One region of the Cedecea neteri genome, then DNA from elsewhere that is predicted to be linked to it. Evidence: predicted binding sites of a transcription regulator. Region 1 holds the regulator's gene; the other holds the start of a gene.

Region 1 (4,217 bases):
GCGCGGGATCTGGGTAAAGATCATGCGTTGCTGCAGATCGATCTGCGCAATCACGGGCTGTCGCCGCGCAGCGATGATATGAGCTATGCCGCAATGGCCGGGGACGTTCTGGACACGCTGGACGAATACGGCATCGAGAAAGCGACGTTTATTGGCCATTCTATGGGCGGCAAAGTGGTGATGGCGCTTACCGCAATCGCCCCTCAACGTATTGATAAGCTGGTGATGATAGATATTGCGCCGGTTAATTATCAGGTTCGCCGCCACGACGAAATTTTCGCGGCTATTCGCGCGGTCACCGAAGCGGGCGTAAAAACTCGCCAGCAGGCGGCGCAAATCATGCGCGACCACATAGCTGAGGAAGGCGTCATTCAGTTTCTGCTGAAATCCTTTGCTGACGGCGAGTGGAAATTCAACGTGCCGGTGCTTTGGCAGCAATACGAAAATATCGTTGGCTGGCAGCCTGTCCCGGCCTGGCCACATCCTGCGCTATTTATTCGCGGCGGGAATTCTCCTTACGTTGATGAAAGCCACCGCGAGGCGCTGTTAAGTCAGTTCCCGCAGGCCCGTGCTCACGTCATCGCTGGAGCGGGTCATTGGGTTCATGCGGAAAAACCGGATGCCGTTTTACGGGCGATCCACCGATTTATCGACGCAGAGTAGAAAAACTGATTAAAAACAGACCGACCGGGCAGTTGAAGTCGCTAACGCGTTGGCGGGAATGGCGCGCTGATGTATGATGGCGCGCTTAATTGCACCGGCACCCTGCCCCTGCAGCCAGAATTTCCTGTCAGTATTCTAATCATGGCAAAAGAACAAACGGACCGTACTACATTAGATCTGTTCGCGGACGAGCGTCGCCCCGGGCGGCCGAAAACTAATCCGCTCTCGCGCGATGAGCAATTGCGTATCAATAAGCGCAATCAGCTGAAGCGCGATAAAGTGCGTGGTTTGAAGCGAGTTGAGCTAAAACTGAACAACGAGGCGGTCGATGCCCTCAACCAGCTGGCTGACGCCCGTAACATCAGCCGTAGCGAACTGATCGAAGAGATGTTGCTCGAGCAGCTTAAAAATCTCGGGTAACACCTTCAGCCGCCCTACGGGTTATCTGAAATCTCAAAAGGGTGAGCAAAACCATGTTGCAGACTGTGCACCCGGGCGTGATAGCTGTTTCCGCTGCTGGGGCTGTTCTGCTATGATTGCCCTATACGTGGGCATTGAACGGCCAGCATACTATTAAGTTTCAAGAGGTTATTTTACTCATGGCAATCGTAGGCATTTTTTTCGGCAGCGACACCGGTAACACCGAAAATATCGCGAAAATGATTCAAAAACAGCTCGGTAAAGACGTTGCTGAGGTGCATGACATTGCTAAAAGCAGCAAAGAAGATCTCGAAGGTTTCGACATTCTGTTGCTCGGCATCCCGACCTGGTACTACGGTGAAGCCCAGTGCGACTGGGATGACTTCTTCCCTACTCTTGAAGAAGTCGATTTCAACGGCAAACTGGTTGCGCTGTTCGGCTGCGGCGACCAGGAAGACTACGCGGAATACTTCTGTGATGCGCTGGGGACCATTCGCGACATCATCGAACCACGCGGCGCGGCGATTGTCGGCCACTGGCCAACCGCTGGCTACCACTTTGAAGCCTCCAAAGGCCTGGCGGATGACGACAACTTTGTCGGCCTTGCCATCGATGAAGATCGCCAGCCGGAGCTGACCGCTGAGCGCGTTGAGAAGTGGGTTAAACAGGTTTCTGAAGAACTGAATCTGGCCGATATCATTAACGCCTGATTTCCGTGGCGCAAATGCGATATTTGCGCCATCTTGATAGCTTGTAGCAATGAAAATAATTGCTACAAGTTTGTAACTTTCTCGTACATCCCTGTACAATGTCTTCCTGATAGCTTGGCTGATAATTACTGTAAATGGCGACGCCGCCACGATTTTTCAGCCTTATTTTGCACCATACTTGCGGTTCCCATTTAGAAGTAGCAGTTCTATAATGAGACGCATTACTCTTTACGCTCACTGCAGTTTGAGCGAATCGTTAAGCAACAGGACACTTTCCGCATGACTGACAACAATACCGCATTAAAGAAGGCCGGCTTGAAAGTCACGCTTCCGCGATTAAAAATCCTCGAAGTGCTGCAAGAGCCGGTAAATCATCACGTCAGCGCGGAAGACTTATATAAACGTCTGATCGACATGGGCGAAGAAATTGGCCTGGCGACCGTCTATCGCGTGCTGAACCAGTTTGATGATGCAGGGATCGTGACCCGTCATAATTTTGAAGGCGGCAAATCCGTTTTTGAACTGACCCAACAGCATCACCACGATCACCTGATCTGCCTCGACTGCGGGAAAGTGATCGAGTTCAGCGATGATTCTATTGAATCACGCCAGCGTGAAATCGCCACACGCCACGGTATCCGCCTGACTAACCACAGCCTCTATCTTTACGGACACTGTGCTGAAGGCGACTGCCGCGAAGACGACACCGCCCACGATCCTAAATAAGTAATCCGCATTAATGAACGCTGCTTCGGTGGCGTTTAAAAGCAAAAACCGGCAGGTTTCCCTTGCCGGTTTTTTTATTGACTGAAAAAGGCTATCAGCTGTTATTGGCGCGAATCTCCTGCCAAATCTTATCGCAGCGCACCTTCACGGCTTCATCATTGCCCGTCTTTCTTGCCTGGATGCATTTCTGGTAATCCAGCACGTTCACCGTCTCTTTCTCAACAAACGCTTTGTGCTGTTTTTCCTGACGCAGTACGTTCAGCACGCTCTGGCAGGCTTCAATTTTATCCGGGTTGCCTTCCGCCGTGTTAATACAGGCGCTATAGGCTTGTTTCAGGCGCGAATCTTCCGGAGGAGCCGGAGGCTGAACACAGGCAGACAGCGTGAAAACAGCGGCGGTAACCAGTAAAATCTTTTTCATGTTCGATTCCTTATAAAAAACGGGCGCTTACGCGCCCGGTTTCACATCAGAAGATGGTGAACGGAGCAATCACGATGAACTTCACGTCACGCTCATCCTGGAACATGTTGCCGTAACCACCGCCCCAGCTTGGGATGTCGGAGTGGTTGTCGTACTGAGTGAAGTGCAGTTTGAACAGCGTGCCTTTCGCACGGCCTTCCTGCACGGTATACATGGCGTCGAGGCTGTAAGAAGACTCTTTGATCTTGTTGGAAGCGAGATCCTGACGATTACCGGAAGCATCAAGCGCCCATGTAGATGGTTTTGCATCCCACGCATAAACGTAAGAAGCACCGACTGCCCAACCCGGCAGGTTCCAGTTGCTCAGGTCATACATTGCACCGAAGAACACGGCTTTTTCACCGTTGGCGTTGAAGTCAGAGCGGTTATCCCACCACACATCCAGACGACCGTTGGAAGACGCGTAGGTTGGCGTCATACGCTGCAGGAAGTAACCCTGCTGGCCTTCTGCCTTCACCATGGTCCCTTCCAGACGCAGGTCGACCTGGCCAATTTTATAGCCAAATGTCAGCGCCTGGAGCCATGCGGTGCCATCGTAGATATCATTGATGGTGTTGTTCGCGGCTTTGTCACGGGTACCGTAGAACTGGTAGCTGGTGCTCAGCGGGCTGCCTGCAACGTCGAATTTGTAGCTGGCTTTAGCAAAGTACTGATCAACAAAGCCCTGAGCCTGACCGAATGCTGCTTCCAGAATCAGATCGTTTTTGAAGTCATACTTCGCGCCGATGGAGTGCAGGTAATCAACTTTGGTCTTTTTATCGTTCTGGTAGAACTTGTCGGTTTCAAGGTGCCATGGCGCCTTGTACTCGTTAGTCCACATGTAGGAGAAGCTCAGCGCACCGGCGTCGCCGTAATCGAATGCGGCACCCGCTTCAGCCCCCTGATAAGTACCAGGCATGAAGCTCCAGTGTGGTGCTAACAGCGTTTGGCCGGTTGGCTGAATGTAACCTGCGCGAGCCCAAACCGGGCCGTATTTGAATTTAGCCGCCGCTTTATAAAGGCTAATGCCACCTTTATCGCCGGAGTAGTCTTCGTCGTAGGTTTTATTTTTAGAGGAGAATGCGATTTCGTTCGGGTGGCCGCTGGCGCTGTCTTCGGCCATTTCGATGGCGGTGAAGGCGGCAATATCGAAACCAAACATATCGGCCGCATAGCCAGACTGGAAGTCGAGGTTGGCGTTCCAGGTTGAGTGCGACAGGTTAGTTTTGTACTTACCG
Region 2 (4,217 bases), 1.1 Mb from region 1:
AAGCGGTGCGCGGTTCGCCTTCGATCACGCGCAGGTTACCGGCGCTGGATTCATAGTACTCGCGGTCAAACAGGTTTTTGACGTTCAGCTTCAGCTCGGTATTTTTGCCCAGCAACTTGCTGTCCCAGGCCACAAACGCATCCGCCACGGTGTAAGCCGGCATGGTGAAACTGTTTTCCGGGTCACCCGCGCGGCTGCCGACATAGCGTCCGCCGCCGCCCAGGCGTAATTCACCCGGCAGCCAGGAGAAACGCAGGGTGTGGCTGAGGTAAAGCCCGCCCATCGTCGTCGGGGCGTTCACCAGGCGGTTGCCGACGTTCACCGGATTGACGTTATCTTCCACGATCTCAGTTTTGTCATAGCTGTAGTTCGCCGTCAGGTTCCAGTCCTGGGCAATGTCGCCGTTAAGCTCCAGTTCTGCGCCGGTAGAGCGCGCTTTCGGTATATTGCGGGTCACGCCGTTGATAAAGACCGACATGTCTTTTTCATCAATGCGGTAGAGCGCCAGGCTGCTGGTCAGGCGAGGGGCCATCTGCCATTTCGCGCCCACTTCCCAGGTGGTGCCTTTTTCCGTGGACGCGACGTTGCCGTTGTCGTCCGTTTGCGTGGAAGGAGTGAACGACTTGCTATAGCTGCCGTACAGGGAAACGTCAGGCACGATTTTGTACACCAGGCCCAGCTGCGGCAGGAAGGCGTTGCCTCTGTCTTCCAGCGTGGTTTGCGGATTTACCCAACCGGCGCTGGAGGTCTGCGTATAGCGCTGCAGGCGGCCACCCAGCACGGCAATCCACTGGTCAGTCAGATGAATGCTGTCTTTCGCAAACACGGAGCGGCTGTAGAGATTAGTGCGCAGGTTGCTGTTGGAATCGCTATAGGTGCTGCTGTTGGTGACCGGCGAGACGCCGTACACCGGGTTATACATATTGAAGGTTTTCGTCACCTTCCCACGGTACGAATACTTCTTGTAGGTTTCGTTTTGCTCGTAATCCGCGCCCAGCGTGATGTCGTGGGTCATGCCCAGCAGTTCAGGGCTGCCGCTGATGTCCCAGGACGCATAATCCGTCTGGTGGTTGAAGCCACGGTTAGCATCTGCACGACGTGAAACCAGGCCGCTGTTAGGATCGACCGCCGTGGCGCGCACTTCGTTACTGTCGTAGCGGCGCTGCATCCAGGCGTAGTTCAGGTTCGTTTCCCAGGTGTCATCCAGCTTGTACGAGTAGTTGGTCGTCAGGCGTTTGTTTTTACCCCAGGCGTGGTTGGCGTAATCGTCAATGCGGCGGTTGTAAGGGATATCCAGCGGTTTGCCGTTGATAAACGCCGTGCCGCGGTCATACGGAATGTCGAACTTATATTCCACGTAGCTGATATTGAAAGAGGCTTTGTCGCCGTACCAGCTGAGCGACGGGGCAATCAGCGTGTGTTCGTCGGTGCCGAAATTACGCCAGTAATCTTCATGCTGGCGCTCGGCGACCAGGCGGAAGGCGAAGCCGTTGCCGAGCGGGCCGGTGACGTCAACCATGCCGGAGCCACCGCCGTTGCTGCTGCTGGTGCCGCTAACGTGGGTGTTCCAGGTATACTGCGGTTTCTTGCTGACGAGGTTAATCACGCCGCCGGGGTTCAGGATGCCGTAGAGCAGGGAGGCCGAGCCTTTCAGCACCTCAACATGGTCGATGCTGGAATCCATCGCCAGGCCCTGGTTGCTGCGCACCCCGTCAATAAACACGGAGCCGTCGCTGTTCGAGCCGAACCCGCGTTTGACAAACCCGTCCTCGATGCCGCCGAGAGTATTACTCTGCGTGACGCCGCTGACGAACTTCATCGCGTCATTGACCGAGGTCACCGCGTAGTCGTCAATCACCTGCGGCGTCACCACGCTAACGGACTGTGGGATTTCGCTACGCGGCGTTTTGCTGCGGGAGGCGATGGAGGAGTCATCCTGGGTATAGCTGGTTGGTGAGCCGTCCGGATTAGCGGTAGCGACCACGGTTAAGGTGTCTTCCTTCGGTTTGTCGGCGGCGAAAGCCGGAGCACCAACGATGAAGGTTGAAATGATTAATAATTTTGAATTAACAAGAGCCTGGCGAACAAAAGTGGAACCAAAAGGAATGCGATTCATGATGTTGTTTATCTGAACTGAAACGATTTTATAATGGGAATTGAGATGATAATAACAATAATTAGCATTTACAATATTAACTCTGCTTACATAATTACTGGTTTTATATCCAAAATCCTGAGAATTTAGCGGGGAATTAGCAGAAAAAATGAAGAATGCGGGGCGAATACCCCGCATGAAGATGAAGAACGTTAACCGACTTCCGGCAGCAGGCCGACGGTAATCAAGAACTGAATCACAATCACGGCGATCCCGCAGGCAAAGACCAATGCCAGCAGCGGTTTACCGCCCGCCACGCGCCATGTCGCCTCCGTATGCTGTTTACGGCTTTGCCACACCAGCATCGACGGCACCAGCAGGGCAAGTACCGCCAGCGCAACGCCTGCATAGCCCAGCGCCATCACGAATCCCTGCGGGTAGAACAGCGCAAAAACCAGCGGCGGCAGGAAGGTCATCAGCCCGGTTTGCAGGCGACCAGAAGCTTTCCGGTTGCGGGCAAAGAGATCGCTCAGGTAGTCGAATAAGCCGAGGGAAACCCCGAGGAACGAGGTTGCCAGCGCGAAGTCGGCGAACAGATGAATCGCCAGCTCAACGTGAGGGGTGGCCACCACCTGACGAACAACCTGCAGGAAGCCGTTCAGACCGGAATGTTCCGCCATCAGCCCAGTGAAAGTAGGTGAGTCAATGGCGCCCAGGGTGGCGAGCTGCCAGAAGATATAGGCCACCAGTGGAATGGCGCTGCCGACGATAAATACCCAGCGCAGCTTGCGAATATTGCCGTTCATGTAGCTGACAATGCTCGGCACGCTGCCGTGGAAACCAAACGAGGTAAAGATGACCGGGATGGCGGAAAGCGCCAGGCCTTTCTCAATCGGCAGCGTAAGCAGGTTGGTGTGGTGGATATGCGGCATCATCAGAGCGAGCATCACCACCAGCAGGATGATTTTGGCGCTGAACAGTACGCGGTTAAACATATCGACCATATGGGTGCCGATACAGACAATCCCGCCCGCTACTACGGTAAAGAGCAGTACGCCGGAGGTGGCAGAGATCGAGGTGGACAGCCACTGGCTGAGGCTTGCCGCCAGCAGTTCTCCCGCGCCGCTGATGTAGGCCGCCGTCAGGGCATACATCAGAAACAGCATACTGAACCCCGTTAGCCACTGGCCGGGGCGGCCAAGGTAGCGCCGGGCGAGGGTGCCAAGGCCGGTGTCCGCCGAAACGTGCTGATACACCTCAACCAGCAGCAGCGCGGTGTAGCACATTAATGCCCAAAGGCCGATCAACATCAACAACGTGACGCTAAACCCTACGCCAGCAGACGCCAGCGGCATCGCCAGCATTCCTGCGCCAATTGTGGTTCCCGCCACGATAAAAACACTGCCAAGAGTCCTGTTCTTCACGCTTTCCTCTGATTTTACGAAGAGCTGTATGTCATTATGCCGCGCAGGGTAAGGGAAAAGCGTGGGTGCGTCAAATGAGGGTTACGGGTGGTGTATTGATATGTTTACGATTTTGTTTAAGTTTGTGTGACGTTGTCACGTAATAAAATTAAACCAATCAGTGCTTGCCATGTCGTGGGAAATTAAGGCTTTATTAATATAAATAGTAATAATAACTAATCTCTTTCTCATGGAGAGCATCAATCAATGAAAGCAAATTTGGTCCTGACAGGGTTACTGCTCGCTTCGGCGGGCTGCGGCGCCACCACTTATCCCATCACGGTTACCGATATGGATAACCAGCGTATTACCATCCAGAAAGAACCTCAGCATGTGATCCTGCAGGACGGGCGCGACATTTTGTCTCTGGCCCTGCTTGACCGTGAAGATCCGTTCAAACGCGTTGTGGCCTGGAATAACCTGCCGAAAAAACAGGACACCCAAACCTGGGATGTGCTGAAGCGCAAATGGCCTGAGGCCACCAAAATTATTGATATGGGCTTTAGCGATCAGGGCGAGGTAAACCTTGAGAGCGTGCTGGCGCAGCAGCCGGATATCATGATTGCGCAACTGCGTGCCAAGCCTGCGCTGGAGCAAACCGGCGTTATTAAGTCACTTAAAAAGCTCAATATCCCGGTCGTATTTGTTGACTATGAACT

Evidence for each region. Region 1 encodes Fur, which represses iron uptake genes when iron is present. Its sites were predicted from a motif close to ATAATAATGAGAACNACTATCAA; they were not measured.
Region 2: LH86_RS15780 (TonB-dependent siderophore receptor) is a predicted target of Fur. The motif match lies at 2,162-2,184, and genes of this name have one in related genera.

The regions. Positions count from the first base shown of each region.
Region 1 covers NZ_CP009459.1:2,302,427-2,306,643, reverse strand. Annotated here, with positions in the region: gene ybfF (esterase) at 1-663, shown strand, start outside; gene ybfE (LexA regulated protein) at 805-1,083, shown strand; gene fldA (flavodoxin FldA) at 1,263-1,793, shown strand; gene fur (ferric iron uptake transcriptional regulator) at 2,073-2,519, shown strand; gene chiQ (ChiQ/YbfN family lipoprotein) at 2,614-2,940, opposite strand; gene chiP (chitoporin ChiP) at 2,987-4,217, opposite strand, start outside.
Region 2 covers NZ_CP009459.1:3,368,605-3,372,821, forward strand. Annotated here, with positions in the region: gene LH86_RS15780 (TonB-dependent siderophore receptor) at 1-2,116, opposite strand, end outside; gene tyrP (tyrosine transporter TyrP) at 2,308-3,519, opposite strand; gene LH86_RS15790 (ABC transporter substrate-binding protein) at 3,766-4,217, shown strand, end outside.